Regions from separate parts of the Anabaena sp. WA102 genome, predicted to be linked through region 2. Evidence: riboswitches for the same ligand, from Rfam matches in the RefSeq annotation. Region 2 holds a riboswitch; the other holds the start of a gene.
The links. A riboswitch is a leader RNA that binds a small molecule or an ion and turns the genes downstream of it on or off. The one in region 2 is predicted to bind cyclic di-AMP.

Region 1 (15,095 bases), 530 kb from region 2:
TTTGAGTTTATCGTACATTGTTTTGGTAGCAAGTGATCAGGACAAAGTTTCGTTAAATTTATATGTTTTGTTGATCTTGGGGATCACACCAAACTACCATATTATCCTACTTGTTGCCACTAATAACAAGGGGTGAGACCACCATAATAGACCTGTGAAAATGGCAACCCCTAAATAAGCAGGGCGGAGAAATTCCTGCCAGTGCAAGGATTGACGACCATCAATAATCGCTTGAAAGGGGATAATGGAAGTTCGCTGTTTGACAACTTCAAAGGCTTCTCCATAACGTTGACTTAAACGGCGATCGCCATGCCATACTCCAAATAGATGATGTAGTATCAACCCAATGGAGGTGACAAGGGTAAAACTAGTACCTAGCCACAGGGTATGGGCTACACACCAAATAACTTGTCCCACCATTTGCGGATGACGGGTAATACGGATAATTCCTGTTTCATAAAGATGAACTTGGGGCTTTTGAATGGCAGCAATTTCTAGTAGATTGAAGGTAGCAGGATATAAAAATAAAAAGGATATAGCTGATAGTACCCAGACTAATGTTCTTACACCTGTTATGCCCTGTACTTGCCAAAGTTGCTGTCCATCATAACGGTGATTAAAAAAGTAAACAATTAAGATCACAGCCAAAGGGAGGCTAATTAATGCAAAGATAATGCGATAAAGTCTTGGTCCAATGTATTTTTCTGCCCAAGGACGTAAAGCTGCCCCTCCGCTGTGAGCGATCGCAAAAACTAATTGTAACCCTAGTATGACAAAATGACTGGAGGTAAACCAATGATTGGGCATCATATATACAACTCAATTCAAAATTCAAATCAGCTAGTACCGCAAAGCAAAGTCAAAATTCACGGTTCTTCAAATGTTAACAATGCCATAAATCATGCTTAGTGACCAAACTATTCATTTCGATTTATTTTTAAAGTTACTCATGCACCCCAGTTTGTGGGTTAAGCCTTATGTCTGACCTTCCTTTTACCTTAGATCAGTTACGTATTCTCAAAGCGATCGCCCAAGAGGGGAGTTTCAAACGGGCGGCTGATAGCCTTTACGTCTCCCAACCCGCTGTCAGTTTGCAAGTTCAAAACCTGGAACGGCAACTGGATGTCCCTCTATTTGATCGAGGTGGTCGTCGCGCTCAATTAACTGAAGCTGGGCATTTACTCCTCAACTACGGAGACAAAATCCTCAGCTTGTGTCAGGAAACCTGCCGCGCGATTGAAGACCTCCAAAATCTTCAAGGGGGTACATTAATTGTAGGCGCATCTCAAACCACCGGCACTTATCTTCTGCCGAAAATGATCGGTTTATTTCGACAAAAATATCCAGAAGTAGCTGTGCAATTGCACGTCCATTCAACCCGACGCACCGCTTGGAGTGTATCTAATGGTCAGGTTGATCTGGCGATTATTGGCGGAGAAATTCCCACGGAATTAGGGGAATCTTTAAAAACTGTTCCCTATGCTGAAGATGAATTGGCGCTCATCTTACCTACCTCCCATCCCTTTGCTAAATTAGAAACCATCCAAAAAGAAGACCTATATAAACTACAATTCATTGCTCTTGACTCCCAATCAACTATCCGCAAAGTCATTGATCAGGTTTTAGCCCGTTGTGATATTGACACCAGACGGTTTAAGTTTGAGATGGAACTAAATTCCATAGAAGCTATTAAAAACGCTGTCCAGTCAGGCTTAGGTGCTGCCTTTGTTTCTACATCAGCGATCGCTAAAGAATTACAAATGGGTGTCCTTCACCGCACCCCTATCGAAGGAGTTGTGGTGAAGCGCACACTCTGGCTGATATTTAACCCCAACCGCTATAGATCAAAAGCCTCCGAAGCATTTAGCAAGGAAATATTACCTCAGTTTGCTAACCCTGGCTGGACTGAGGATATGTTACAATTGTCACAAATGAATTCTGTGGTAAATAGTACATTAGATGTAGCAACACCTAGCTCTTCTGATGCCAGTTAAACATCTTGTCACTGGTCAAAAGTCATTAGTTAACGGCAAATTGCTAATGACCAGTCACTCATCTGACTACTGACTAATGAATAATATGGAAGTCTACTATACTTCCACTGTCAACGTCCCCTGTTCCCTGTTCCCTGTTCCCTATTACCTATTACCTATTACCTATTACCTATTCCCTGTTCCCTATTACCTATTACCTATTACCTATTACCTATTACCTATTCCCTGTTCCCTATTACCTATTCCCTGTTCCCTATTACCTATTACCTATTACCTATTCCCTGTTCCCTGTTCCCTGTTCCCTGTTCCCTGTTCCCTGTTCCCTGTTCCCTGTTCCCTATTCTTGAGACAAACGCTTTATCTCCGCACTTCCTAATATATCCTGGGCTTTAGCTAACATCTGGGGAATTTTTTCAGATTGGGGACTATTAACAAGACATTCTCTTAAATCTAATTCACCTAACTTATCAGCCCGATTACCAGGAAACCAATGATTAGCCTGTCCTAAGAGATTGTAACGCATTTTCCCATAGTCAATCATGTCATAAGCCAAAGTCAAATTTAACAGCCACAAAATCACCCGCATATTTACTTCTCCTGGCGTTTCTTCCCAAGTTGGTAGATTAGTTTCCCAGGTTTTTACCCAATCTTCTCCTAAAATATTGACCGCTTCCGATTCCAATCTAGAAATAATTGGTGGTAAAATTTCTGCCGCATTATCTAACAATGCCAAAGTCTTTAAATGCTCATCAAAATCAGTTGGTTTTGCTGCACCTATACTCAAAGTATGCACTTGAGGACGACTCAAACAAAATAAATCATTAAACACCATTGGACTCAAAGGCGCACACAAATCAACTAATTTTTTGGCAGGTTGATATAATAACCCGCCTTTATTAGAAGGGCTAATAATAAATACACCCATATCTAATTTATTTGCAGCTTCAATAGCAGCCCAATTCCATTGATTAATATAGTACCAATGCAAATTTACATAATCAAATTGATTACTATTAATTGCTTGCAAAATTATCTCTATGGGAGCATGAGTAGAAAAACCAATAAATTTAATTTTACCCTCAGACTGTAACTGTCTTGCTACTTCTAAACAACCACCTTCACGAATACTATAATCCCAAATTTCTGCATTATTAATCCCATGTAACCCAAATAAATCAACATAATCTAACTGAAGGTAAGCCAAAGATTTTTCAAACGTTTTGCGAAATTCTTGAGCATCTGCAACAGGAGAAACTTTCGTTTGGACTATTAATTTTTCACGGGGAAACTGAGGCAGGATTTTTCCCAACTGCATTTCTGATGTTCCATAACCCCGTGCAGTTTCAATATGATTAATTCCCAATTCTACAGAACGACGAATTACAGCTTCTAAATTCTCTTGATTATCTGTAGGAATTTCCTCTGGTGTGACATCCTGCCATTTATATTGATAGCGCATTCCCCCGCAGGAGAAAACGGGCATTTGTAATTCTGTCCGACCAAAACGTTTGTATAGCATCTGTGAATTTTTGAACTAAGTAGGTGAACACAATAAAACCAAAGTGTGTAAAGAAAAGTAAAATCGCCCAAAGCTTCTTCACTCTTGCATGATTGCCTCTTGCCTCTTGCCTTCCCATAACGACAATTTTTAATGCCAACCTACTTATCTATCAACTAAGAATTAGGTGAGAATCTGCGTTAGTGCTGATTGCAAATTCGGATATTGATACTCAAAACCCGACTCTAAAGTGCGTTTGGGTAAAACCTTTTGTCCTTCCAAAACTACCTTTGCCCCGTCTCCTAATATAGCTTCTATGGCAAATCCCGGCACAGGCAACCAAGAGGGACGATTCATGACGTTACCCATAGTTGTACTTAAATCATTCATGCGAACTGGTTGAGGGGCAGTGGCATTATACACTCCCTCCATTGTTGGTTTAGTTAAAGCTTGGATAATTAAACCGACGATATCATCTAAATGAATCCAGGAAAACCACTGTTGACCACTGCCAATGGGTCCACCAGCAAAGAGTTTAAAGGGGGTAATCATTTTCCCCAAAGCACCACCATTACCCAAAACAATCCCAAAGCGTAAAATTACTAACCGCACATTGGTATCTTTTACCTTGGTAGCTTCCTGTTCCCATTCTTGACAGACTTGAGCGAGAAAGTCGTTACCAGAGGCACTATCTTCATTAAAACTGGCAGTTTCACTGGTTCCGTAGTAACCAATAGCCGAAGTATTGACTAGGACAATGGGGCGAGGATTAGCTTTAGCTATAGCTTCGACAATTTTTTGTGTTCCTAGTTTGCGAGTGTTGAGAATTTCCTGCTTGCGTTCTGGTGTCCAACGTCCCTCAGCAATGGGTTCTCCTGCTAAATTAACTACGCCGTCACAACCAGCCATAGCATCTTGCCAAGTGCCGGATACACTAGGAGTATAGGCGATAATTTCTAAATTAGGAAATGCTGGGGAGGGAAAAACCTTTTGAGCAAAGGTAGGGTTGCGAGTTAATACCAAAATTCTATGACCTTCCGTGTGTAGTCTTTCTACCAACCGACTACCTACAAATCCTGTTGCACCACTAATTGCTATTTTCATTGATATTTCGTGTTGTTTATTATCTACTGAGGAATGAGAATTAAATCAAGATTCTATTATTGCGGAGGTTATGAGTGGGAATTTTTTGCCCATTGATTATTAAACCATTAGAACTGGGTTTTCCTTTGGCATCACCATCTACAATTCGATAATAATATCGTTGACTATTGGGGCGTGGTAATCTTACTAATGTGGCATGATAACGAGAAACAAACTGGGAGAATAGACGGATATTACAATCTCGATCTCTACCAATAGAATAAACGGGGTCTTCCAAAAAAAATTTTTTGCGTCCTTGGTGATCTTCAATAATCAGTAGATGGTTTTCATTGTTTGCTGCTTCTGTTGCCATGATAGGTATACTAAACACGGGTGAGATTTAAACTTTTACTCTTTTCTCTCCTTATTACGATACAAGGGGTTTAGCACTGCTCATAGGTGTCAACTTAGGGAACACCAAAAAATAAATTACCCAATTTTGTGGGATGGGCATACTTCGACCCTTCGACAGGCTCAGGGCATCGCAAGCTCAGCACAAGTCCTGCCCGTCCTTGATGATTAGCAGGCAAGATGGCTGCGCCACAATAAATTTTTGGGTATTTTTTTAATTGGAAGTCCCTTAAGAGACTTCCAAGAAATAAATTATCCTAAGAAACGAACCACAGAGGCACAGAGTACACAGAGAGAGAATTTCTGCATCAGTTTTGGGACATTTTTTTATTTGGAAGTCTCTAACGTAAAACCTCTATCCCGCAAAGAACTCAAGTCATCTCATTCCCAGTCAGAGACTGGGAATGAATTCTAGAAGGCTCTGCCTTCAATAATATTAGAGGCAGAGCCTCATCAACTGCATTCCTAGTCAGAGACTAGGAACTAGATGTGGTAGGGATTTGAGCTTAAGTTGACACCTATGAAGCTCTTGCTTTACCCCTGCGTTTAGAATCAAACAATCGAGCCGTTTTAAGTATAGGATAATTACCTAAACTTTGATCAGTCATTCTCAATTGCCAAAGGTTCTACACTGTGTTGGTGTTGACCGGGAATTTTAGATTTTAGATTAAAAGAATTTGGTACAAGACCCGTCCTTGAGGACAGAAAAATCCTCAATCCCAAATCGAGTGACTTTTAACTTTCACTTTGCGCTGCTAGGGAACAAACCTCCTTAATAAAATTGAGTTGGTAACAACACTGACGGAGCTAAAAGCCATTAATGCTGCTGCACTGGCAGGTCCTAGAACGAAACCATAGACAGGTAGTAATACTCCAGCAGCGAGGGGAATACCTATTGTATTATAGGCAAAAGCCCAAAATAAATTCTGACGGATAGTATTAAAAGTGGCTCGACTTAGCTGAATCGCCTTGACAACATCGGTCAGGGAATTTCTCATTAAGATAATTTCAGCCGTTTCCATAGCGACATCGGTTCCAGAATGTAGGGCGATACCGACATCTGCCTGTGATAAGGCTGGCGCGTCATTGATGCCATCTCCTACCATAGCAACAAATGTGTTGATCTTCCCACATTGAAGAGATTGAATGGTGGCGGCTTTTTGGGCTGGGGGGATACCTGCCATGATGTCGGTGTTGGCGATTCCTAGTTGTTTAGCGATCGCCTTGGCTGCTTCTAATCTATCACCACTAAGGAGCATCACGCGCAAACCCATTTGTCGGAGTTTATCTACTGCGGTTTTCGCATCTGGTCTGAGGGTATCACTAACGGCAATTAATCCGCTTAAAGTCCCATCTACAGCTACACCAATTACGGTTTTTCCTTCTGTGGCTAGTCTTTGTCTCTGTTTTTCTGCTGTTTCATTAATATTGATTTGGTGGTAATTAAACCATTCCCAGTTACCTAAAAGAACTTTTTTTCCCTCGACGACAGCGGATACGCCCATACCTGGTTCGGTATGGAAGTCTACAGCATGGGGGATGATTAACTCTCTGGCTTTGGCTTCTTGCTGAATGGCTGTAGCTAGGGGGTGATAAGTACCACTTTCTACGGCTGCGGCTAGTTGAATGAGAGATGATGGTAAAGTTGATTCGGCAATAACTAGACAATCAGTGACAGTGGGTTTACCTGTGGTGAGAGTTCCGGTTTTATCAAAAACTACCGTGTCTAGTTTGTGGACTTTTTCTAAAACGTCGCCACCTTTGATTAATAGTCCCCGTTCTGCACCCATTCCTGTTCCTACTAAAATCGCTGTCGGGGTAGCTAATCCTAAAGCACAGGGACAAGCAACTACCATCACAGCGATCGCTAATTTTAAACTAATTAATAGGGAAGAATATTGAGTGTGCGGTAATAAATGTTGGGGATTATGTCCCATATTGTGAGCCATTGCCATCGCCCCGGACATGGTAACATCTGGCCAGAGGTGAGTTCCCAGCAAATACCAAAATACGAAGGTTAAACCAGCCGCTGTTAAGACACCATAAGTAAAATATCCAGCCACCGTATCAGCTAATTTTTGGACTGGGGCTTTGCGAGTTTGGGCGGCTTCTACTAAAGCCACAATTTGGGCTAAAATTGTATCATCACCAGTGCGGGTAGCTTGAATAGCGATCGCTCCTGATTGATTTAAAGTTCCCCCAGTCACAGTATCTCCCGGTTGCTTCATCACAGGTACTACTTCCCCTGTCAGCATGGATTCATCTATGGTAGTTTGTCCAAAACGCACCTCACCATCTACCGGAATTTTATCCCCTGGTAACACCTGCAACCATTCACCCACACGCACCTGTTCCGCCGGAATTTCCATAATATTTGCCCCAGCAATCAATTTTTCCGGTTCTGGGTTAATAATTAACCGGGCTGTTTGGGGGGCTAAAGCTAACAATTGGCGAAACGCTTTAGCCGCACGTCCTCTAGCCTGTTTTTCCAAAGTCCTCCCCAAAAGAATAAAACCCAGCATCATCACAGGTTCATCAAAAAAGCATTCCCAACCCATTTGGGGAAACAATAACGCTACCAAACTTGCAGTATAGGCTGTTAACGTTCCCAAACCAATGAGAGTATTCATATTCGGCGCACCCCGTCGCCAACCTAGCCAACCTTCCACTAAAATTGGTCTACCAGGAATAATAATAGCGATCGTCGCCAATCCACAATGAAACCAGATATCATTTAAAAAGGGAAAAATAACAGATCCAATATTACCAAAATGACCAATTCCCGATAGTAGCAGTAATAGACCAGCAATTCCTAACTGTCTAACTGTCCCCTGCATTTCCTGGCGTTGTCTTGCTTCCACAGCGGATTGCAGATTATCACCAGCACTTTTACCCGTCCGTAATTGGCTAGGAAATCCTGTAGCCGTTAATCCTTGAACTAACGCCTCTACATCTACAGTACCAACTTCTGCCTCTACGACTGCAACTTCCGTTGCGAGATTAACACAAACGCTTTTAACCCCTGAATGCTGAATAAGCTGTTTTTCTACTGCATTCACGCATCCAGCACACTTCATCCCCCCAACATCTAAAATAATTTTCTCTGAGTTAAGTATTTTTGTGGGGGGGACAGATTCTCTAAGTATTTCATATTTTGGGATCAGTTGCATGGCTAGTTTTGAGGTTCGCTTTTGTTAGTTTAACGCTTAATAACCAGCGTCTCTACTTTGAGGTTAAGGGAAATCTGCCACTTTCACCAAGTGAACAATATTAAGTTTCCGTTTAAAACCCCAACTCCCCAAAATCATCTAAGTAGGTTGGCGTTGAAAATTGTCGTTATGGCAAGGCAAGAGGCAAGAGGCAAGAGTGAAGAGGGTTTAGGCGATTTTACATTTCTTTACACAGTTTGGTTTTATTGTGTTCACCTACTTAAATCCGGCGTTGCTGATAGCCTGCGTGGCGTAGCCATATTGAGGTATGAAATTCCCAAATTGAACCTTTAAAAATCTTACCTTTGCGTCTACTCTATACGAGATCACGAAGCGTGATTGCGTCTTTGCATGAGACTAAATCATCTAAATCACAAAAATCATAGTTTAATTTTAGCTGTGTAAATTACAGCAGTTAATTGTACTGGTAACATCAAAATTAGGCTTTTACAGAAATAATTAATTTCCCAGTCTGATACTATACTAAAATATCCCGTACTCATTATTAGCAAGACTAACAAGTGCATCTGTTTATATTTGAGCAACTGCATATTAAGTAGGTGAACACAATAAAACCAAACTGTGTAAAGAAACGTAAAATCGCCCAAACCCTTTTCACTTTTCCCTCTTGCCTTTTGCCTTGCCATAACGACAATTTTCAACGCCAACCTACTTAATTTGACATGACAAACTTTCTAAAACCAAGCTTGCTTATTCACAAAATAGGTATTAACAAATTCTTCATGAGATTTATTTAAGTAAATCATAGCTTCAATCAAACCAACAAGCTGCATAACTATTAATGTAAATCCATAGGTAAAAGAACCACCGATTATAGAAACTGCTAACATAATAAAACCTTCTAAAGTATAACCAAGAATGAATTTATGTAGCCCAAATCCACCAAAAATAATTCCAGCATAACCAGCTAACAGTTGTTTCATAGTGTGAGATGGGTTAATATTAGTCATATTGAGATATACTCCTTGGTAATTAGTAATTGGTAATTAGTGATTAGTCATATTTATTTACTGGTAATCCTATAAGTAGGTTGGCGTTGAAAATTGTCGTTATGGCAAGGCAAAAGGCAAGAGTGAAGAGGGTTTAGGCGATTTTACATTTCTTTACACAGTTTGGTTTTATTGTGTTCACCTACTTATATGATTTAAATAATGATAAGATACTCATGAAAAGCTATCATCAAAATACTAAATTTTTCGATCAGACATAGCAAATTTGCAGAGAAATATTGTGCTTAATATTCACCAAATTTCAGGTAATAATTAACCTCAAAATCAGTAAATATCCAACATATCCAACACTATGGATTTTTCTACATATCTATTATTGTGAAATCCGGAAGATTTTTTTGAGAAGTAAGTAGGCAGGCAAATAAATTTTCCTATCCACAATCTATTTTTTTGGCTAAAGGTAATTTTTTACTCCTTTTTTATGAATCAATTTCCGTAATAACAGATTGTGACAGTTAAGGCTGTGGAATGTGGGTTACAGCGGTTGATAAATGATAATAAATCATATATTAAACAGCCTACATCCAAAAATAGCGGCAAGGCTTACCTGAGAAACGCTAACCTAAGCGGTGCTGAACTAAGTAATACTATATTGACCGACGCTAACTTCAATCTTGCCAGAGTTACAAATGCTGACTTTAGAACATCGCGGGGCAATTGTTAAGGATAAGATAAGTAGGTTGGCGTTGAAAATTGTCGTTATGGCAAGGCAAAAGGCAAGAGGCAAGAGGCAAGAGTGAAGAGGGTTTGGGCGATTTTACGTTTCTTTACACAGTTTGGTTTTATTGTGTTCACCTACTTAGCTTAAAACCGCCTCAGAATAAATTCTGAGTCTAATAGCAAAAGTCGTCTCAAGACGACTAGAATAATCACGCCTTAATTTAAATAAACAATCCTGGAGAAACATTAAAAAATTCTCCTAATGCTTTTGCTTGAGCCTTACTAATTGCTCTTTTCCTATTCACAACCTCAGAAACCACACCTTTAGAACCAATAACTCCTACCAAATCAGATTGTTTAATTCCCCTAGCATTCATTAAATGTTCTAACATGGCATGGGGAGATGATGGTTCAATAGGGTAGTGTTTATTTTTATTTGAAAATGCAAATCTTACTTGATCAATATGTTCTCATTTAGAGAACGGTTTATCAATAGAAGTTAGGAATTAACGAAAAAGCCACTTAAAGTATAAGTGACTTTTCATAATTTGAAATTAAATTCCCATCACTTTCATTGAAAACAGAGAATTATTCATTAATAGAATGGGGAATACCCAAAACTGCACAAGGGAAATTTTTACCGAGTGTTGTAATCATGGGATGATTACTAGATTGGCAGCCTAAAAAGAGAATATCTGCACTTTCTAATTGCACAACCTTCTTTAGTTCTTTAGCAATGTTGCCAAATCGCAAATGAGATTTAAACGAACCTTGCCATTCTTCGGCTAGAGTTTTGGCTTGCCAAATAATTCTGTCTGCTTCCTTAATAGAAGTCCTAGATTCTCTTTCCAATTGCGGTAAAATTGCTGTTCCTTTGGGTTGATTTAATCGCAACGTGGCTGGCTTTGATGTATTGCTGAATTGGGATTCTAATTGAGCTTTATTATTGGCAACATTGAATATATCAACAGACTGGCAATTGAAGTTTTCTTCTACTACATAAACGGCTTGAACTGTAATTTGAGAGTTAGTAGCTAAACTCGTTTGGTGAGCAATCCAACAAGCGATATCTAGGGCTGTGTGACTTTCAGGTGAACCATTATATCCCACGATAAAATTGGCTGATTTTGCCTGAGAAACTCTTTTAGAAAATGATTTTTGAGTTTCTGGTAGTAATACCATTTGTTCAATTAGGTCATCACGACCGATAGCACTTTGTAATCGTGCTAACATTGGCTTAATTTTCACAGTTTTAACTTCTCTCCCTTGAAACGATTAATCAATGAGAAGCGGGGGATGACAATTTTAAATTTCAGATTTATCTCAAATCCAAAATCTAAAATTTATTTAAGGAAGCCCCAATCATAACTGAATATTACAGCCAAGATTTTGGAAGTTCCTTCCATTGCCGACGGAGTTAGCTGACGGGCTAAGACTGGAAGGTGTCTCTCGTAAGATTAGCCCCAAATACTTGGTTCCTCCGTTTCAAATTCAGCTTTGATGAATTTGAATTAGGCTACCCACTAAAAATATATTAATACTATTACACTAGGTTTAAATAAAGTCAAGGTTAAGAATATTGAGGATATGGTTGTAGTCAGGAGCTTAATTACTAATTTTTCCTATTTTTACTAATATTTAATGATTTAAACTATTTTAATATTGCCAGAATTAAAAAAGTTGGAATTTAGCTATAATTCGTGATTTAATTATGTTTAAGGGCTATTTTTCAAGATTTAAAAAAAATGAATTAAGTAGGTGAACACAATAAAACCAAACTGTGTAAAGAAACGTAAAATCGCCCAAACCCTCTTCACTCTTGCCTCTTGCCTCTTGCCTTTTGCCTTGCCATAACGACAATTTTCAACGCCAACCTACTTAATTGAAACAGGAGATTCTTAACAGCCTTGTAGTAGATCAAGCAGGTAATAGGTAATAGAGAACAAGTAAGAATTTTACCAATTACCCATTACCCATTACCTATTATTAAGCAGTTACCTTTTCACTTTCTAAACGAGCCAATCTTTCGGCCAATAGTTTTTCCAAAGAAATCAAAGCCTTGGTAAAACCATCAATACCTTCTGCAAGTTTATCAGAAGCCATGCGATCGCCATTGTGCATTTGATCAAAAGTAGCTTTATCAACAGAGATTTTGGCAATTGATAACCCTGCTGCCTTGGCAGGATCAAGTTTGCGGGGTAATTCAGCAACAGTGTTTTGCAATTCTGTCAACAACCCTGGAGAAATAGTCAGCAAATCGCAACCAGCCAATTCTGTAATTTCACCAATATTGCGGAAACTAGCGCCCATTACCTCGGTTTTATAACCAAACTTTTTATAGTAGTTATAAATGCTAGTTACAGATAATACACCTGGATCTTCCGCTGCGGGATAGCTATCCCGACCAGTATCTTTCTTGTACCAGTCAAGAATCCGACCAACGAAAGGAGAAATTAAAGTGATACCAGCTTCCGCACAGGCGATCGCTTGGTGCAGACCAAATAGTAAAGTTAAGTTACAGTGAATACCTTCTTTTTCCAAAATTTCCCCAGCTTTGATACCTTCCCAAGTGGAGGCAATTTTAATCAAAACCCGCTCTTTAGAAATACCAGCGGCTTTATACTGAGCGATTAAATCCCGGGCTTTAGCTACAGTAGCATCAGTATCATAAGATAATCGAGCATCTACTTCTGTAGACACCCGACCGGGAATAATTTGCAAAATCTTTAATCCAAAAGATACCGCTAAACGGTCAAAAGCCAGGGATACCACCTGTGCTTGACTAGCGGCAGTGCCAGCATCTTTTTTAGCTTTGAGTAAAGTTTGATCAACAATATCCTGATATTCCGCCATTTGTGCCGCAGCAGTAATCAGTGAAGGATTGGTAGTAGCATCTTGAGGTTTAAACTGTTCAATTGATTGGATATCTCCCGTATCCGCTACCACAACGGTTACTGCCCGTAGTGCTTCTAGTAAGTTCTTAGGCATAACATACTCCAATGTCAGTGGTCAGTAGTCAGTGGTCAGTAGTCAGTGGTTAGGGGTCAGTGGTTAGGGGTTAGGGAACAAGAATTTTCCCAATTACCAATCACCTACCCATTACCAACTACCCATTTTAAATGCGTCATGCCGTAATTGGCTGTCCAATAGAATGCACTTTAATTAAACTTGTTGTTCCAGATTGACCAATTGGGACACCAGAGGTAATCACCACCTTGTCTCCTTCCTGAACTAAACCACTATCTACAACGGTGTTTACCACATTCACAAACATTTCTTCGGCGGTGTGAACAGGTTGAATCAGTAGGGGTTCTACACCCCAAGATAAAGCTAATTGACGGTAAGCTGTACAGTCAGAAGTCAGCGCAATAATTGGTGTGCTGGGACGATATTTAGAAACGAGTTTGGCTGTACTTCCTGATGTAGTATTACAGAGAATCGCCTTCGCACCAATTTCATAGGCAATGCGACAAACCGATTGAGATACTGATTCTGTGACAGAGAGACTACCAGCTTCGGGAATCCAAGAATGTCTATTTCCCTCTTGCAGTGCTGTTTCTGTTTGTAAGGCGATATTGTGCATGATTTGGACAGCCGCAATCGGATAGTCACCCATTGCCGTTTCTCCAGACAACATAACTGCATCTGTGCCATCGAAAATCGAGTTAGCAACGTCCGTGGCTTCAGCGCGGGTTGGGTCAGGGGCGCTAATCATGGACTCTAACATTTGAGTAGCTGTAATCACGGGTTTACCAGCTTGATTACAACGACGAGCAATGTCTTTTTGAATTAAGGGGACGTTATATATTGGTACTTCGACCCCTAAATCCCCACGAGCAATCATAATACCGTCAGCGGCTGCAATGATAGCATCTAGCTGTTCCACAGCTTCTGCCCGTTCAATTTTAGCAATCAGGCGAATCTTTGAGCCAGCACCTTCAATCATGCGGCGTGCAGGTTCGAGGTCTTGGGGCGATCGCACAAAGGAAACCGCCACCCAGTCTACACCTAATTGTATCCCAAATCGCAAATCCATTAAATCCTTTTCCGTAATCGAACTTACGGGTAAAGGAGTAGCGGGTAAATTCACACCTTTATGAGAAGAAATCAAACCGCCAATATTCACCTGAGCGCGAATTCTATCAGCGTCACGACTGGTAACAGTTAATTTCACCCGACCATCATTAATTAAAATGGGTTCACCACATCGCATCATAGCGAATAGGGTGGGTAGAGGTAAGGGTAACTCGTCAATACTTTCACCCTTCTCCTGTAAAAGAAAAGTCACCTCCTTACCAGCCTCTAACATTAACCCTTCCGGTGGTAATTTCCCTAACCGAATCTTTGGCCCACATAAATCCTGCATAATTGCAATTGGCTTGTGTAAATCCTTGCTAATCTGCCGCAGATGATGAAAAACTTGGGCGTGAGCCTCATAAGCGCCATGAGAAAAATTCAACCGCGCCATATTCATTCCCGCCCTTACCAAAGCTTCTAACTTCTCAGGTGAAGATGTAGCCGGTCCTATAGTACAAACAATTTTAGTGCGACGCATAAGTATGTAAGGAGTAACGTTAAGGTAGCACACTCCGTTAAGCCCTGGAAGAGGCAGGGGAGCAGAGAGCAGGGGGAGAAGAATATTAATCTTGCTCTTACCTCTTGCGGTTCTCACTGTCACCTGTCACCTGTCACCTGTCACCTGTCACCTGTCACCTGTCACCTAAATCAATCCTTCTTTTTTGGCCATTGACAACATCAAATCAACGACGCGGTTAGAGTAACCCCATTCGTTGTCATACCAGGAGACAATTTTGAAGAAATTAGCATTCAGTTCAATTCCTGCACCCGCGTCGAAGATGCTGGAGTGGGAATCACCTTGAAAATCTGTAGATACTACTTCTTCATCGGTGTAACCTAACACACCTGATAAATTACCTTCCGCAGCTTTTTTCATGGCTGCACAGATTTCTTTGTAAGAAGTGGCTTTGGTGGTTTTGAAAGTCAAGTCAACCACCGAGACATCAGGAGTGGGAACTCTCAAAGCCATACCAGTTAACTTACCTTTCAATTCTGGTAATACCAAAGCCACCGCTTTAGCCGCCCCTGTAGCGGAGGGAATTATATTTTGACCCGCACCTCGTCCACCGCGCCAATCTTTGCGACTGGGACCATCTACCGTGGGCTGAGTGGCTGTTGTGGCGTGAACTGT
Region 2 (15,095 bases):
CGAGACGATATTGCCGATATTCCAAGTTTACCACCTTTTAAACGGGGTCTAGCTGATTGGGTAGCTGAAGAAGCCGATTTAAAAATGCAGCATATGAGAATTGCTGAAAGTTTTGTGGCGGTTACTGCTGATTATATTCTCGAAAAACCCACACCAGAAAGATTTGCAGAAACGCTTTTATTAATGTTTGATATGTTGTCTCGCATTCAGAATTCTACTTTACCAGGAAGACCGCGTTTAGGTTGGAAACAAGCTATGATTTTTGTTGGTGAACCGATTAATGTGAATACAAGATGGGAAAATTGTCAAGGGAATAAACAAGCTTTGCGAAAGGGTGTAAGTGAGTTGACGCAGGATTTACAAGTGATGTTGGAAGGGTTAATTCAGGACTAAGTTCACACTCCAGACGCAGAGGCGCGAAGAGGTTTTGTAATAGTTTCATCTATCGGCGAAACTATTCAAAATATCTTCAGGTAAAGGAACATCAAAATATTTTGAGATGACCTCATCTACTTTATTATACTTGCTGAGAGCGATCGCCAAAAAACCAGAAACCCCGATATTGGTAAATTGAAGTATGAAAATAGAAAATATGTCCACGCAAACTAACCACAGCTTTAAGTAGTGAGACAAAATTAATTACACAATGTCATTGCGTAAGCCTTGCGTGGCGTTAGCCATATGGAACGAAGTGAAATGAAGCAATTCCAAGGGTTGTGATTGCTTCCCTTCCCTCGCAATGACTGTCAATATTTTTGTTCAGTTACTTACTATGTGAATTTAACCGGATTTGATATGACCTGTTCCCTTTTTTTGGTGATAATAGAAATTGCGAATCTGTGGAGATATAGAAGAAAATGACTAAGTTACGGGTGGGTTTACTGTTTGGTGGACGTTCTGGAGAACATGAGGTTTCAATAATTTCAGCCGGGGCGATCGCCCATGCCCTCACTTTAGAAGAAAATGCTAAAGAATACGAAGTTTTACCTTTCTACATTCAAAAGAATGGCAGTTGGCAAGCAGGAGTTACTGCACAACAGGTTTTAACATCTGGTGTTCCCCATGAAATCCCCTCCATAACCCCTAATTTATGGCAATTTCCTCCAGAAACTCAAGAAGTTGATCTTTGGTTTCCCGTGCTTCATGGTCCTAATGGCGAAGATGGTACAATTCAAGGTTTACTAACTTTGATGCAAGTTCCCTTTGTGGGTTCTGGAGTCTTGGGTTCAGCCATAGGAATGGATAAAATTGCCATGAAAATGGCTTTTGCCCAAGCGGGATTACCTCAAGTAAAATATATTGCTGTCAGCAGAGAGCAAGTTTGGTCAAATGCTTGTGTATTTCCCAAGCTGTGTGATGAAATTGAAGCCACATTGGGCTATCCCTGCTTTGTCAAACCTGCTAATCTAGGTTCGTCGGTGGGAATTGCCAAAGTGCGATCGCGTCAAGAATTAGAAACAGCTTTAGATAATGCCGCCACCCATGATAGGCGAATTATTGTCGAAGCTGGAGTTGTAGCCAGAGAAGTCGAATGTGCCGTTTTAGGTAACGAAAACCCCAAAGCCTCCGTTGTTGGTGAAATTACCTTTAATAGTGATTTTTACGATTACGAAACCAAATATACCCCTGGGAAAGCCGATTTATTCATTCCCGCAAATTTACCAGATACAGTAGCACAGCAAATTCAAGACATGGCTTTACAAGCCTTTGCGGCTGTTGATGCCGCTGGTTTATCCAGAGTAGACTTTTTCTATGTAGAAGCTACCGGAGAACTTTTTATTAACGAAATTAACACTTTCCCAGGGTTTACCTCCACAAGTATGTATCCCCAACTCTGGGCTAATACGGGTATACCCTTTGCCCAATTAGTACATCAGTTAATTCAACTAGCGATCGCCAGGCATTCTCCCATTAATTAAGGGGATTAGGGATAGGAGATAGCGGATTAGTTAAAAGGGGAAAATATTTCTTTTTCCTATTGTCATAAATATAGGACTCCTATTTGATTTTTGAACAGAACTCGGTACATACTGAAATCCTTCTTCCCTGTTCCCTGTTCCCTGTTCCCTGTTCCCTAACTCAACGGAAAATTCAGGAATCAAACCGGATTCCTATATGATTTATGTGATTAATGTGATGGATAATGAACAAGAGTTAAAAGAAAAGCGAAACACTGGAAGAATTCTAGTAAATCTACTGAAAAAATACCCTGGAATCTGGTTCTTGAGTTTGTTAATAATTCCGATAGGATTTGTAATTATTGCCTATAATCAACTAATTTATATTGGCTATGTGCCACAGGTAAAACAGGCAGAAACTCCATATATCCCCGTACAATCAACCATTTCTACATTTTCCGATACTAGTAATCCCCTACCTCTATGGTTGATCATTGCCGTCATCTTCTGCTGTTCCAGCGGTTCGTTGGTAATTTTCTACCTATTACAAAATTCCAAAGAAAGCACAAGAACTAGTCAACGCCATCGCAATAGTCAAAAAATGCCCTCCCGAAAGCGTTATAAACCCACTAATAGTAAAAATTTGCTCATAATTTCGCCTCCAGAAAAAATCTATCCCCTTCATGCCAATACAGAATTTGTCAAAGACAGACAAGATTCACGATTTCTCTGAAAACCTAGCAATACAAGACTTTCAAGAAAATGCCAACTTGGCAACCAAGTTTTAATTACCTAAGTTACATTGATGCAAGATAAACAACCTCAATTCTGTGGTTATTAACGTTTACTAAATATTGATTATTTCAGACAATCCCTTAATTTATGCTCACATTTTTCAGCGTAAATAACAATGATTTATAAACACTTGATTGACCATTAATTGAATCAAAAATAATCACAATAATCAGATTTGACATTTGCTGCAAAGGGAATATTAACCGCATATCAATACTGTCGTTGTTAAATCAACCCCCCTAAATAACTGGCAGTATTTATATATGTTCCCAAACGCTACAGCAGTAAATGTAGAGTGGGAGATTTTAGGCTTTTGGTATGCCTTCTCCCACTCTCTTTTTATTTATAACAACCTTGTATCTTAGAGGGTTTTAGCGCAGGTACGAGGCAGGTACGGAAAATTGCCTGAATTTCTATCATTAGTCAATTTTCAAAATTCAACAGAAATCGGTCTCTTTTAAAAACTCTAAAATTGCTGCATTCACCACATCAGCAGAACCAGTTGACGCATCATGATAACAGTTTTGCAAAATTTGTAAGCGAGAATTAGGCAAATGTTGATGTAATTTTTCTCCATGACTAACAGGAAACCAACTATCTTGATCACCCCATAAAACCAAAGTTGGACATTCAATATTTTTGAGATTATTTTGAATATTTTTCAGCATACTTGGCTGATTTTTTCGCAAATTCTCAATTTCTTGAGCAGCAATTTGTAACTCTTCAGCCACTTTTACCAAAGTCCCCGGAATTTCAATGAATGGGTAAGTAATCCAATAAATATCTTCTTCTGTTAATAATGAAGGATTATATAATACCTTGCGTCTTTCTGCTCCCATCACTTCTCTGACTAAAGGTGCAAACCAATATGCAAGACGTAAATCATCAATTGCATGGATAATTTCTATTGGTGTTTGTGCCAGTAAACCCATAGACCAATGAGGTAAAGTTTCTGTAAAAATAGGAGCGTTAATTACTACTAACCGTCCGATTAAATCAGGACTTTTACCAGCTAATCCCAGAGAAATTAATGCCCCTATAGATTCGGCGACAATTATCGGTGGTTCATCACATAAAGCTTGAATAATGCGTTTTAATTCAATAATTTGATGTCCTGTTTCTTCTCGACGAGATACGGGCTTTTCTGAAAAACCAAAACATTTAAAATCACAACAAATTACTCGAAAATATCGAGATAATGGTTCAATACTATGCCGCCAATTATAACTCCAACTGCCTAAACCATGTAATAAAATCAGCGGTCTCCCGTTACCTTTTTCACCATAGGCTATTTGAATTGGATAACCTTGAGAATCATTAATAATCAGATTTTGCCGCCCTTGAGGAAAATTATCTTGCCACCAATCTTTCATGATTTTATAGATAAGTCATTTAACTACCAGTAAAAATTTGCCATAATATTCTTATTAATATCACGGGTATGGATATTAAAACAATAGCCAGTAGAAATAAGCCAATACTAAAAATGAGGATAAATGAATTATCTGCTTTTTGATTTTGATGCGGAGATTTTAAAGCTGCTTCCAATAAAATGATATTGTAATTATTCGCTCTCCAAGCAAAATCAAACAAATCTCCTAACATGGGAATAGCCCCAACTAAGGAATCTACAATTACATTCATTACCATCCGTCCTAATGTGGCTACGGGTACGCCTAATTGTGCGGCTTCCATGATAATATAAAATGAAAATATTAATCCTAAAGCATCACCACCTATGGGTAGTAATCCAATAATTGGATCTAACCCGACTCCTATTTGTGTTCCGGGAATAGTAATTATATTATCTAATAGTCCACTAAATTGACGTAGACGCTTTAATCGAGGTGCATAACCATCAGGTGTAATTACAAATGGTTCAGAAGAATTAGGCATTATTAATTATTTCCACTGACTGAGTGATCAACTTTCTTATTATCTCATTTTCTTAACTCAAATTTTTTCATATTTAGGGCTGGCTGAATAAAGCTAGAACCATTTACCAATAAGGATTTTGCATATTTTGATCATAAAAAAGTGCAAGTTTTTAGCTAATGGTGTCTCAAAACAGTTGCATTTTTCCTGATCGGATAAGTAGGTGGACACAATAAAACCAAACTGTGTAAAGAAACGTAAAATCGCTGAAAACTTCTTCACTCTTGCCTCTTGCCTCTTGCCTTTTGCCTTGCCATAACGACAATTTTCAACGCCAACCTACTTATGGGAAATTGAGACTATCCAGGCTGAAACTGTTCCCTGTACCCAGTTAAGAGTTCCCCTACCCTCACAGATAACTTTTATGGCTTACGCCGCGCTACGCTATCAGCAAACCCTACATATATCCAGGTATACTTGTTTTTTACGAGCTTGACTAATTCCCAAGTTGTTTGCAAATTTATCTCTCAACATATTTAAGCTCTGACTAAGTAGGTGAACACAATAAAACCAAACTGTGTAAAGAAATGTAAAATCGCCTAAACCCTCTTCACTCTTGCCTCTTGCCTCTTGCCTTTTGCCTTGCCATAACGACAATTTTCAACGCCAACCTACTTAGATTGAGTTATTCGGTGACAATCAACATTGATAATTTTTTTCTAGTCTACTACTCTATTGGTTCTATCAAAAAGGTTAAACCTATCTCTACTACAAAAAACTTCTATGACTCAAGATCTCACACAAAAATGGTTAACCGAAATTCAGTCTCTCACACAACAGATGACGAAATTTCAGCGGGAACGAGATGAAGCTTGGGAAAGTTCGCAAAAATGGCGACAACTTTATAATACCGAAGCAGAACAACGGCGTGTAGACGCAAAAATGCACCAAGAAGCTATGGTGTCTATAAAGGCTGAAGTCCAAAAATTTTCGGTTGTTAATGGGGAAACAGGAACTGATATGACTACAGCTATTCAGCAAGAAATTTCCCAGTTTAATTCTATAGAAGAGTTACAAACTCAATTGTTAGAAGTCATACAGGAACGTGATTGTCTATTACAAGCTTTGAAACTTGAGCAAGAAAATCACGCTCAAACTCGAAAAAGTCTTACTACAGCTTTAGGTGATGCTATTGATAGTTTAGCCCGTTTAAGAGCGGGCAGCAAAAATACAGGAGGTGATTGACACTCCCTAACCCTCCCCTTTATAAGGGGAGGGTTAGGGAGGGGTAAAACATTTGATACAGCAATCATTTCAATTATGTGATGCTTAGATCCCCGACTTCTTAAAGAAGTCGGGGATCTTAATTTGAGAATAGTAGAAATTAACCGAAATGTTTGATGATTGCGTCTGCAAATTCAGAACACTTTAATGGTTGTACAGGTGGTTCCATTAACCGCGCTAAGTCATAAGTAACTTGACCATTGACGATCGCATCACCCAATCCTTTTTTAATTAAATCTGCGGCTTCTTGCCAACCCATATATTCCAGCATCATCACACCGGAAAGAATCACCGAACCGGGGTTAATTCTGTCTAAGCCCGCGTGCTTTGGTGCTGTCCCATGAGTAGCTTCAAAAATCGCGCAGGAGTCGCCAATATTTGCCCCTGGACCCATACCTAAACCGCCAACAATAGCAGCAGCAGCATCGGATAAATAATCACCGTTCAGGTTCATTGTCGCCAGAATAGAATACTCATCTGGTCGAGTTTGGATTTGTTGAAAGATACTATCAGCAATGCGATCATTGACCATGATTTTCTCTTTCCATTTACCGTTTCCGTGACTGTCCCAAATTGTATTGAGAACGGTTTCAACTTCCTTGACAATTTGGGCTTTTTTCTCTGGAGTCAGGGAATCAAAACCAGGATCAATTTCATGGGCATTTTCTTCTAAGGAAATATTGGGGTTTTTTTCCTTATTACCCAAAATCCAAGATTCCCGTTCTGTCACGCACTCTTGACGAAATTCGCTGGTTGCTAATTCATAACCCCAATCCCGGAAAGCGCCTTCTGTGTATTTCATGATATTGCCTTTATGCACCAAGGTGACTTGTTGCTTATTTTTGGGCAATAACAAAGCGTGTTTAATGGCACGTCTCACCAAACGCTGAGAACCGGTTTTGCTGATGGGTTTGATGCCGATACCAGCGTCCAGGGGAATTTGCTTTTTACCATGTTCTGGGGTAGCAGGTATCAATTCCTCATTCAAGAATTTTATCAGGCGATCGCCGATTTCACTACCTTGCTTCCACTCAATCCCCAAATAAATATCTTCCGTATTTTCCCGATAAACAATCACATCCAGTTTTTCAGGAGTTTTGTGGGGAGAAGGAGTTCCAGCGTAATAACGACAAGGACGCACGCAAGTATAAAGATCAAAGATTTGGCGTAATGCCACATTTAAAGACCGAATCCCCCCACCGACAGGAGTAGTCAAAGGACCCTTAATAGCTATGCCATATTCTTTAATCGCCGTCAATGTATCCTGGGGCAAATACTGGTATGTACCATAGAGATCACAGGCTTCATCACCAGCATAAACCCTAAACCAGCTAATTTTTCTTTTGCCCTTGTATGCCTTAGCGATCGCCGCATCCAGCACCTTTTCCGTCGCTGGCCAAATATCTATACCCGTACCATCACCGCGAATAAAAGGAATAATTGGATTTTCAGGAACAACCGGTTCACCATTTTTGAAGGTAATTTTCGCGCCGATAGTGGGAGGAGTAATCTTTTCGTACATAATTCACACATTCCAAATAGAAGAAATTCACAAGTTCGTAGGGGCGCAGGGCCTGCGCCCTAAGATCCAGGTCTTGCGCCCTAAGATCCAGGTCTTGCGCCCTAAGATCCAGGTCTTGCGCCCTAAGATCATTACAGTAACCCCTGGATTCTATGACCCCTTACCTGATAAAGTATTGTTAGTTAGGATTTGCACAGTCCACTGGGAGTAATTTTTTCAGACACACACTCAAAGACTTTGCAAATTCACTTCGCTATTCGTCCTTCATTTTGTAGAATAACCGATAGCAATAGATAGTTTATTCACGCTCACGCTAACACGAGTAACGGCATGACAGACCCAATGATTGTATCAGGCACTACAAATGATCTCGACTCCCTCCGCCAAAAGTTAATCGCTGGGTCCGAAAAAGTCCAACAACAAATCATCCCGCAGTTAGCTGACTTGGGTAATGATGGGTTAGATGTGTTGAAGGAATTTTTGCTGAAACGTCGTGATACCCCAGCAACTTGGATTGATGGTAAAGTCTACCAAGTCATCTATAATACTAATGCACCGACAGATCAAGAATTTCTACAAACTAACTTTCCTGAAGGAATTGTACCCCTAAAATCGGACTGTGGGATCAGTTACAATTCTTTGCAAAAGTTACTTGCCAATCAAGATTTTCAAGCGGCTGATCTCTTGACAATTCAAAAAATGTGTGAAGCGGCAAGTCCCCAAGCAGTACAAAGAAAATGGCTATACTTTACCGAGGTAGAAGGTTTACCAATTCAAGACTTACGCACTATCAATCAACTCTGGGTAGTTCACTCAGAAGGTAAATTTGGCTTCTCTGTCCAGCGCGAAATTTGGTTAGGTTTAAGTAAAAATTGGGTCAACTTATGGCCAAAAATCAACTGGAAGAATGGTAATAACTGGACAAGATATCCCAACGGGTTCACATGGGATTTAAGCGCCCCTAGAGGTCATCTACCGCTCTCTAACCAACTGCGCGGGGTGCGAACCATGTCTTCTTTATTGTCCCATCCAGCTTGGATTAAGTAGACCTTTTACTTTGACACTCTCCGGTCTAAAGACGCGGAGATTCTCTAGAGAGTTTCAGTCTATATCCCTCAGTTATCCCAGTTTCAGGCATTGCCTTAAATATTTGGGTTCTTGCCCTGATTTCGTTTGCCCTGACGGGCGAAATCATATCTGACAAGCGTAACTTTCCGAGAGTCCCCCGGTAGCTTTTTACGTCTTTAGTGACAATTTAATTGTATCACGAATATTGAAGGCAATTAATTCGCCTGTGTGCGTTTTCCCCTTCGGTCTGAAGACGCGAAGCCTCCAACGCTACCGCGTTCCTCTTGTGGGTTTGCGAGGGAAGGGAAGCAATCACAACCCTTGGAATTGCTTCATTTCACTTCGTTCCATATGGCTAACGCCACGCTACGCTTACGCAATGACATTGTGTAATTAATTCTGTCTCACTACTTATTATTATTTTCGGATTGCACCACAAGAAATTTGAGGATATTCTTTTATTTGGAAGTCTCTAATCGCAATATATATGAGTTTGTTAGATCCCCAACTTGTTTGAGAAATCTGGAATCTGAAATTAATCAACTGCAATTTAGAGAAACTTAATAAGAGGAACATAAAATGCACGATATTTTAATTTTCCAAGATAAAACATTACTTAATCAAGCACTAACTCACCGTTCTTATGTCAACGAACACCCAGGAGAAGAACATAACGAGCGCCTAGAGTTTCTTGGTGATGCTATTCTCAATTTTTTAAGCGGTGAATATCTCTATGAACTTCATCCAGAAAAAGGAGAAGATGAATTAACTCGTCGTCGTTCTGCATTAGTAGATGAAAAACAATTAGCAAAATTTGCGATTGAAGTAGGTTTAGACTTGAGAATCCGTTTAGGACAAGGTGCAATTCTTGATGGAGGATATAATAATCCTAACTTATTAAGTAGTACCTTTGAAGCAGTTATTGGTGCTTATTATCGAGATAAAAATTGCAATATTGCATTACTTCGCCCTATTGTAGAAAAACTTTTTGCCTCTGTACCTGAGAATATTGTTGTATCTCGCTCTAATGTAGACTCAAAAAACCGCCTTCAGGAGTGGGTACAAAGTAGTGGTAACACAACTCCACCCAAATATGTTACAAGACAAATAGGTGGACAATCTCATACACCAATATTTGAATCTGATGTCTTTGAAGTAGTGAATGGGAAAGAAATATGGCGGGGAAAAGGACAAGGACGCAATAAAAAAGATGCAGAAAAAGCTGCTGCTGAAAATGCGTTAGATAACTTGTAGAAAATGGTTATTAACTTGATAATTGTTGATTTTCTGCTTGTATTGGCGAATATAATTCGCAGCTACACAGACAGAACTCATCTATTCCTGCTGTCCCGTGAGAGGGTGTTTGAAAAGTCATGATTGCTGTATCAAATGTTTTACCCCTCCCTAACCCTCCCCTTATAAAGGGGAGGGAACTGGATTTTCTTGTTTCAATAAAACCAAACTGTGTAAAGAAACGTAAAATCCCTGAAAACTTCTTTACTCTTGCCTCTTGCCTTGCTATGACGACAATTTTCAACGCCAACCTACTTAAGGGGGGTAACAATATGATGAAAATTACGGGATACCACTTTTAAAACATCCTCTAAGGGATACATGGGTTTCAAACCCTTGATTTTTCATTAGTTCACGCAGGTGGACTTAGCCTGTGTAGTAGCGATTTATAATCGCCGGAAACTATTATTCATGACGAATACTGATGTTATTACTGAATATAAATGTTAATGTTCTATCATGATTCAGAATTGAGTAAGTCAGCTTAATCCAGTACATTTAATTTAATAGTGCTGGAACGGAGGAACCAAATTGTGGGGCGTATTTTTGTCTTGACTAATTTAGGAATTTAAGATTTAAAACTCAAATCAAATCTAAAATCAAGCAAAAAAAGGTATCTCTCAACCTTAGCCCGTCAGCTAACTTCGTAGGCATTGAGAGGAGACTGAAGAGACAGAATTTTAATTATTTCTGATCTTATCAGTGTCCAAGGTTGGTACTAGTTAATGTTTCCATAACCAAGCTTAACTCTGCTGAGGTGAAATAAATGATATTGCAACTAAATTTAGCTGCCATTGTCGCAGTTGCTGGAAAAGCTATTTGGAGAAAAACCAAACCAGTAATTTTTCAAGATACTTTCGTATTTCCCGCACTCGGCTGTTTAGGAATTATTTTATTGTGGTGGGTAGTAGCACTAGCTAACCATGAATTAATGCCCACACCACCGGAAGCTTTAATTGCCAATTGGGACTATATCTTACATCCATTCTATGAGAGAGGTCCAGGTGATTTAGGAATTGGTTGGTTATTATTAGCCAGTTTACGGCGGGTAATATTAGGATTTGGTTTAGGGGCATTAGTAGCAATTCCCTTGGGTTTTTTGATTGGAATTTCAAGACCCGCAATGCTGGCTTTTAATCCCATTATTCAGATTTTCAAACCTGTATCACCCTTAGCCTGGTTGCCAATTTCTTTATCTCTGTTTAATTTAGCAGATCCTTCCGCTATTTTTGTGATTTTCATTACTTCCCTCTGGCCAACTATTATTAATACAGCATTAGGAGTTTCTAGTGTACCAAAAGACTATTTAGATGTAGCACAAGTCCTAGAAATGCCCCGTTGGCGACAGATTACTAAAATTATTCTACCTGCTAGTTTGCCTTATATTTTTACAGGTTTGCGAATTAGTTTAGGTATTGCTTGGTTGGTAATTGTGGCTGTAGAAATGTTGACAGGTGGAATAGGAATTGGCTTTTTTGTTTGGGATGAATGGAGTCGTTTAAATCTGAGTTCTGTATTTTTAGCAGTGTTTATAATTGGCTTAACTGGGTTGATTTTAGATTACGGTGTGGGCAAACTTCAAGAGTTAGTTACTCACCGTCCAGGAAGTTGATGATTTTATCTCACGCAGAGGCGCAGAGAGGATGAAAAGAATTTTTCAAATATAATTATCAATTACTATGACTGAAAATCATTTAACTCGCAGAGATTTTATTGCAGGAATGGGGGCGACAACTGCGGGAATAATATTATCATCCTGTGCTGTTTCGGGAGATAAATCTGCGAAGGGACTAACAGAAGAAGCTTTAGCGGTGATACCAGTAGTCAAATCCCAAGATTTAGAAAAACCGGACATTACTGTGGGTTATGTTCCTGTTAATGATTGTGCGCCATTTGCGATCGCTTGGAAAAAAGGATTTTTCCGCAAATATGGTTTAAATGTTACACTCAACCGCGAAGCCAGTTGGGCTACCTCCCGCGACGGCTTAATTTTCGGTCGTCTCGACGCTTCCCCCGTCGTCTCCGGTGCTGTTACCAACGCTAGAATAGGTGCAGAAGGTGCGCGTCATGCCCCCTTATGTGCAGCAATGACCATCCACCGACATGGTAACGCCATGACCATGAATCGGGATATGTGGGACTATGGCATTCGTCCCTGGTATGAATATCAACAAAAATACGGTGATGGGGCTTTAGAAGCCTTTGGGAAGGACTTTCGCGGCTATTTTGACAAACAACCCCCAGAAAAGAAAATCTGGGCTGTAGTCCTCAGTTCTGCCATTTATGAATACTTTGCTCGCTATCTTTCTGCTGCTGCGGGTGTTGATCCTCTTAAAGAATTTCGGGTCATAATTGTTCCACCACCGCAAATGGTAACAAACATGAGAATTGGGGCAATGCAAGCTTACATGGTCGCCGAACCTTGGAATACTAGAGCAATTACAGGTAATGAAGGTATTGGTTTTACATTCGCTCAAGGTAAGGAAATTTGGCACGGACATCCAGATAGACTCCTGGGTGTAATGGAATCTTTTATTGTTAATTATCCTAAAACTTACCGTTCTTTGGTAAAGGCAATGATTGAAGCTTGTCAATATTGTAGCAAACCCGAAAATCGTCAAGAAATAGCCGAATTACTGACAGAAAGATCATTTACTGGTGCGAAACCTAAAAAGCCGGGTGTGCCTATTACTAAATTTACTGGACCGGGAATTATTGGCAATTATAATTATGGTGGTTTTGATGGCAAAGACCGCACTATCAAAGCAGATGACACCACAATTTTTTATGATCTTCCTAACAGTATTCCCCTCGAAAAAGGGGAACATTCTACATTTTTATGGCGTTCTCGCAGTCTTTGGTTAATGACTCAAGCAGCACGGTGGGGACAAATCAAAGAAATTCCTAAAAATGCTGAAGAAGTAGCCGCAAAAGGTTGGAGAACCGATTTATATCGAGAGATAGCCGCAGAAATGGGAATTGAATGTCCCAAAGATGATTATAAAGTTGAACCTCCTGAAGCATTTATAGATAAAAAAGGATTTGATCCTAGTAATCCTGTAGGATATCTTCATAGTTTTGATATCCGTGCTAACGCTCCTTCTCAGTTTTTTTTATCCTAAAAAATAGGTAATTAATTATGGAATATATAACTTCATCCCAACATAATATTACAGAAACTTTGCCCCGTAACGGATTTTTAGAAATCGAAAATTTAGTTAAATCCTATCCAACCCAGGACAAAGGAAAATTCACAGTTTTAGATCATGTTAATTTGACTATTAAGGAAGATGAATATATTTCTGTAATTGGTCATTCTGGTTGTGGTAAATCCACATTATTAAAAATAATTGGTGGTTTTGAAAAAGCTACATCTGGTTCAGTTCGCTTAGATGGAAAAGAGATTCGTAAACCAGGAGCCGATAGAATGATGGTATTTCAAAATTATTCATTATTACCTTGGTTAACTGTCCGCGAAAATATCCGTTTAGCAGTAGATGAAGTTTTGAAAAATGCCAACCGTGCCGAAAAAATTAGCATTGTCAATGAACATTTAGCAATGGTAAACTTAACCCCAGCCGCAGATAAATACCCTGATGAAATTTCTGGAGGAATGAAACAAAGGGTTGGTATTGCTAGGGCTTTAGCAATTCGTCCCAAAATGTTATTAATGGATGAACCTTTTGGGGCTTTGGATGCCTTAACTCGTGGTAAATTACAACGTCAAGTATTAGATATTTGGGAACATCATCGTCAAGCAGTCATGATGATTACCCATGATGTTGACGAAGCAATTTATATGTCAGACCGAATTATTTTGATGACGAATGGACCATCGGCAAAAATAGGAGAAATTTTAAAAGTTCCTTTTGAACATCCCAGAGATAGAATAGCCATGCGTAACTCCACAGAATATTTTGAACTTCGCAATCATGCTCTGAATTTTCTTGATCAAAATTTCACACCAGAGTAGGGACAAACCCCCCGTAGTTGACCAGATTTGCTTAAATTTTTGGCGTTGCTGATAGCCTGCGTGGCGTAGCCATATCGAGGTATGAAATTCCCAAATTGAACCTTTAAAACTCAAACCTCAGTGCGTGATTGCGCCTTGGCGTGAGACTAAAATTCATACCCTTAATCAGCAACGCCAAATTTTTGTTCCCTAATTACCAGAGACAACTTTTAAGCCCGGAGAGTTTAAAATTTCAGTATTATCTTTTCTCACTATTAAAGTGGAGGTAGAATTTCCATCTTCAGTTATAGGTTGTTCTAAAATGTAGACATAATCCCCATTTTTCCAACCTGTAACACATTTACCATCTCGACAGGAGACTTTACCACCTGTTAACTGGAGACATTTACCATTAGTATCACATCCTTGATAACTGACATCTCCCGTACCATTAACTCCATTCCAAGAATCAGTATTACTCAAAGTAATTGTCCATTTATCATTACTTAAAGTTTGTGATTTACCACTTTGGGAATTACTGCTTGGTGATTTTTCCTCTACACCTGCATTTACAACTTCCATTTTTGTAATAATGGATTCCTTGCGAGTTTTACCACAAGGTTCTGCACTTTGACAATCACTCACTGATTGGATTTCATAAACGGCATTAACTTTTTTATTTAACACCTTTTTTTCATCAGCACACATTTCAAAAGTCGCCCCAACATTGTGTTCAATTCCTTTTTTATCTACTAAAGTGACGTAACACATTAAATCACCATTGACTAATTTTGTAACCGTTCCCTCCTTGGGTTTTATACTTGTACCCGTTTTAGTATTTTTATCTAGATTATTACGAAAAAATTTTCTCTTATGTTCTTTATTATCTTTATTTCTTTGTGTTTCTGATGCTTGTTTATCTTCTTTTTCACTGACTGCTACTGGAGAAGTTTCCGTTGGACTTTCAGTAACACTATTACTCGAATTTTCTTGAACTGCAACCTTGGGTGCGTTATCACAACCTATCAAAGATACATAGCTAAGAATGACAGCAATTGCGGGAATTAATTTTTTCATGGTGAAATTACAATAATCGAGAATATTCCCGTATTTTAACATAAACCTAAATTATACTTTTAATATTTATCAGGAATTTTCACATATAAAAATAGAAATCATGAATGATATTTGAGAAATTTTAATATCATGGTGAGTTACGCTGTAGCTAACATACCTTAGTCGTCTGTCAAGAACTAATTGACGGGTAAATAAATTTTTCTTCTTCCTTCTTTCTTCGCGCTCTTTGCGTCCTAATGCCTACGGCACGCTCCGCGAACGTGGTTCATTTCTTCTTTATCCGTCAAAATTTATTTGACAGACTACTAGTTATCAAAAATAAAATATTACT

Region 1: it holds a riboswitch for cyclic di-AMP, as region 2 does, so the genes downstream of both, AA650_RS15765 (universal stress protein) here and ntrB (nitrate ABC transporter permease) in region 2, are expected to answer to the same signal.

What each region holds. Positions count from the first base shown of each region.
Region 1 is NZ_CP011456.1:3,623,979-3,639,073, reverse strand. Features, by position in the region: gene AA650_RS15815 (NnrU family protein) at 94-810, opposite strand; gene AA650_RS15810 (LysR family transcriptional regulator) at 978-1,994, shown strand; gene AA650_RS15805 (aldo/keto reductase) at 2,332-3,513, opposite strand; gene thyD (thylakoid membrane protein ThyD) at 3,676-4,596, opposite strand; partial or broken gene AA650_RS15795 (FHA domain-containing protein) at 4,655-4,948, opposite strand; gene AA650_RS15790 (heavy metal translocating P-type ATPase) at 5,742-8,156, opposite strand; gene AA650_RS15775 (TM2 domain-containing protein) at 8,891-9,166, opposite strand; gene AA650_RS26730 (pentapeptide repeat-containing protein) at 9,675-9,890, shown strand; partial or broken gene AA650_RS15770 (helix-turn-helix domain-containing protein) at 10,108-10,308, opposite strand; gene AA650_RS15765 (universal stress protein) at 10,475-11,119, opposite strand; cyclic di-AMP (ydaO/yuaA leader) riboswitch at 11,278-11,393, opposite strand; gene AA650_RS15760 (transaldolase) at 11,873-12,874, opposite strand; gene pyk (pyruvate kinase) at 13,011-14,441, opposite strand; gene gap (type I glyceraldehyde-3-phosphate dehydrogenase) at 14,607-15,095, opposite strand, start outside.
Region 2 is NZ_CP011456.1:3,096,764-3,111,858, forward strand. Features, by position in the region: gene AA650_RS13345 (lysophospholipid acyltransferase family protein) at 1-393, shown strand, start outside; gene AA650_RS27925 (hypothetical protein) at 439-600, opposite strand; gene AA650_RS13350 (D-alanine--D-alanine ligase family protein) at 858-1,919, shown strand; gene AA650_RS13355 (hypothetical protein) at 2,116-2,631, shown strand; gene AA650_RS13360 (alpha/beta fold hydrolase) at 3,131-4,066, opposite strand; gene AA650_RS13365 (DUF4112 domain-containing protein) at 4,086-4,589, opposite strand; gene AA650_RS13370 (hypothetical protein) at 5,352-5,813, shown strand; gene AA650_RS13375 (NADP-dependent isocitrate dehydrogenase) at 5,953-7,374, opposite strand; gene AA650_RS13380 (GUN4 domain-containing protein) at 7,705-8,421, shown strand; gene rnc (ribonuclease III) at 9,022-9,696, shown strand; cyclic di-AMP (ydaO/yuaA leader) riboswitch at 10,207-10,403, shown strand; gene ntrB (nitrate ABC transporter permease) at 10,502-11,347, shown strand; gene AA650_RS13400 (ABC transporter substrate-binding protein) at 11,415-12,857, shown strand; gene AA650_RS13405 (ABC transporter ATP-binding protein) at 12,875-13,708, shown strand; gene AA650_RS13410 (hypothetical protein) at 13,898-14,764, opposite strand.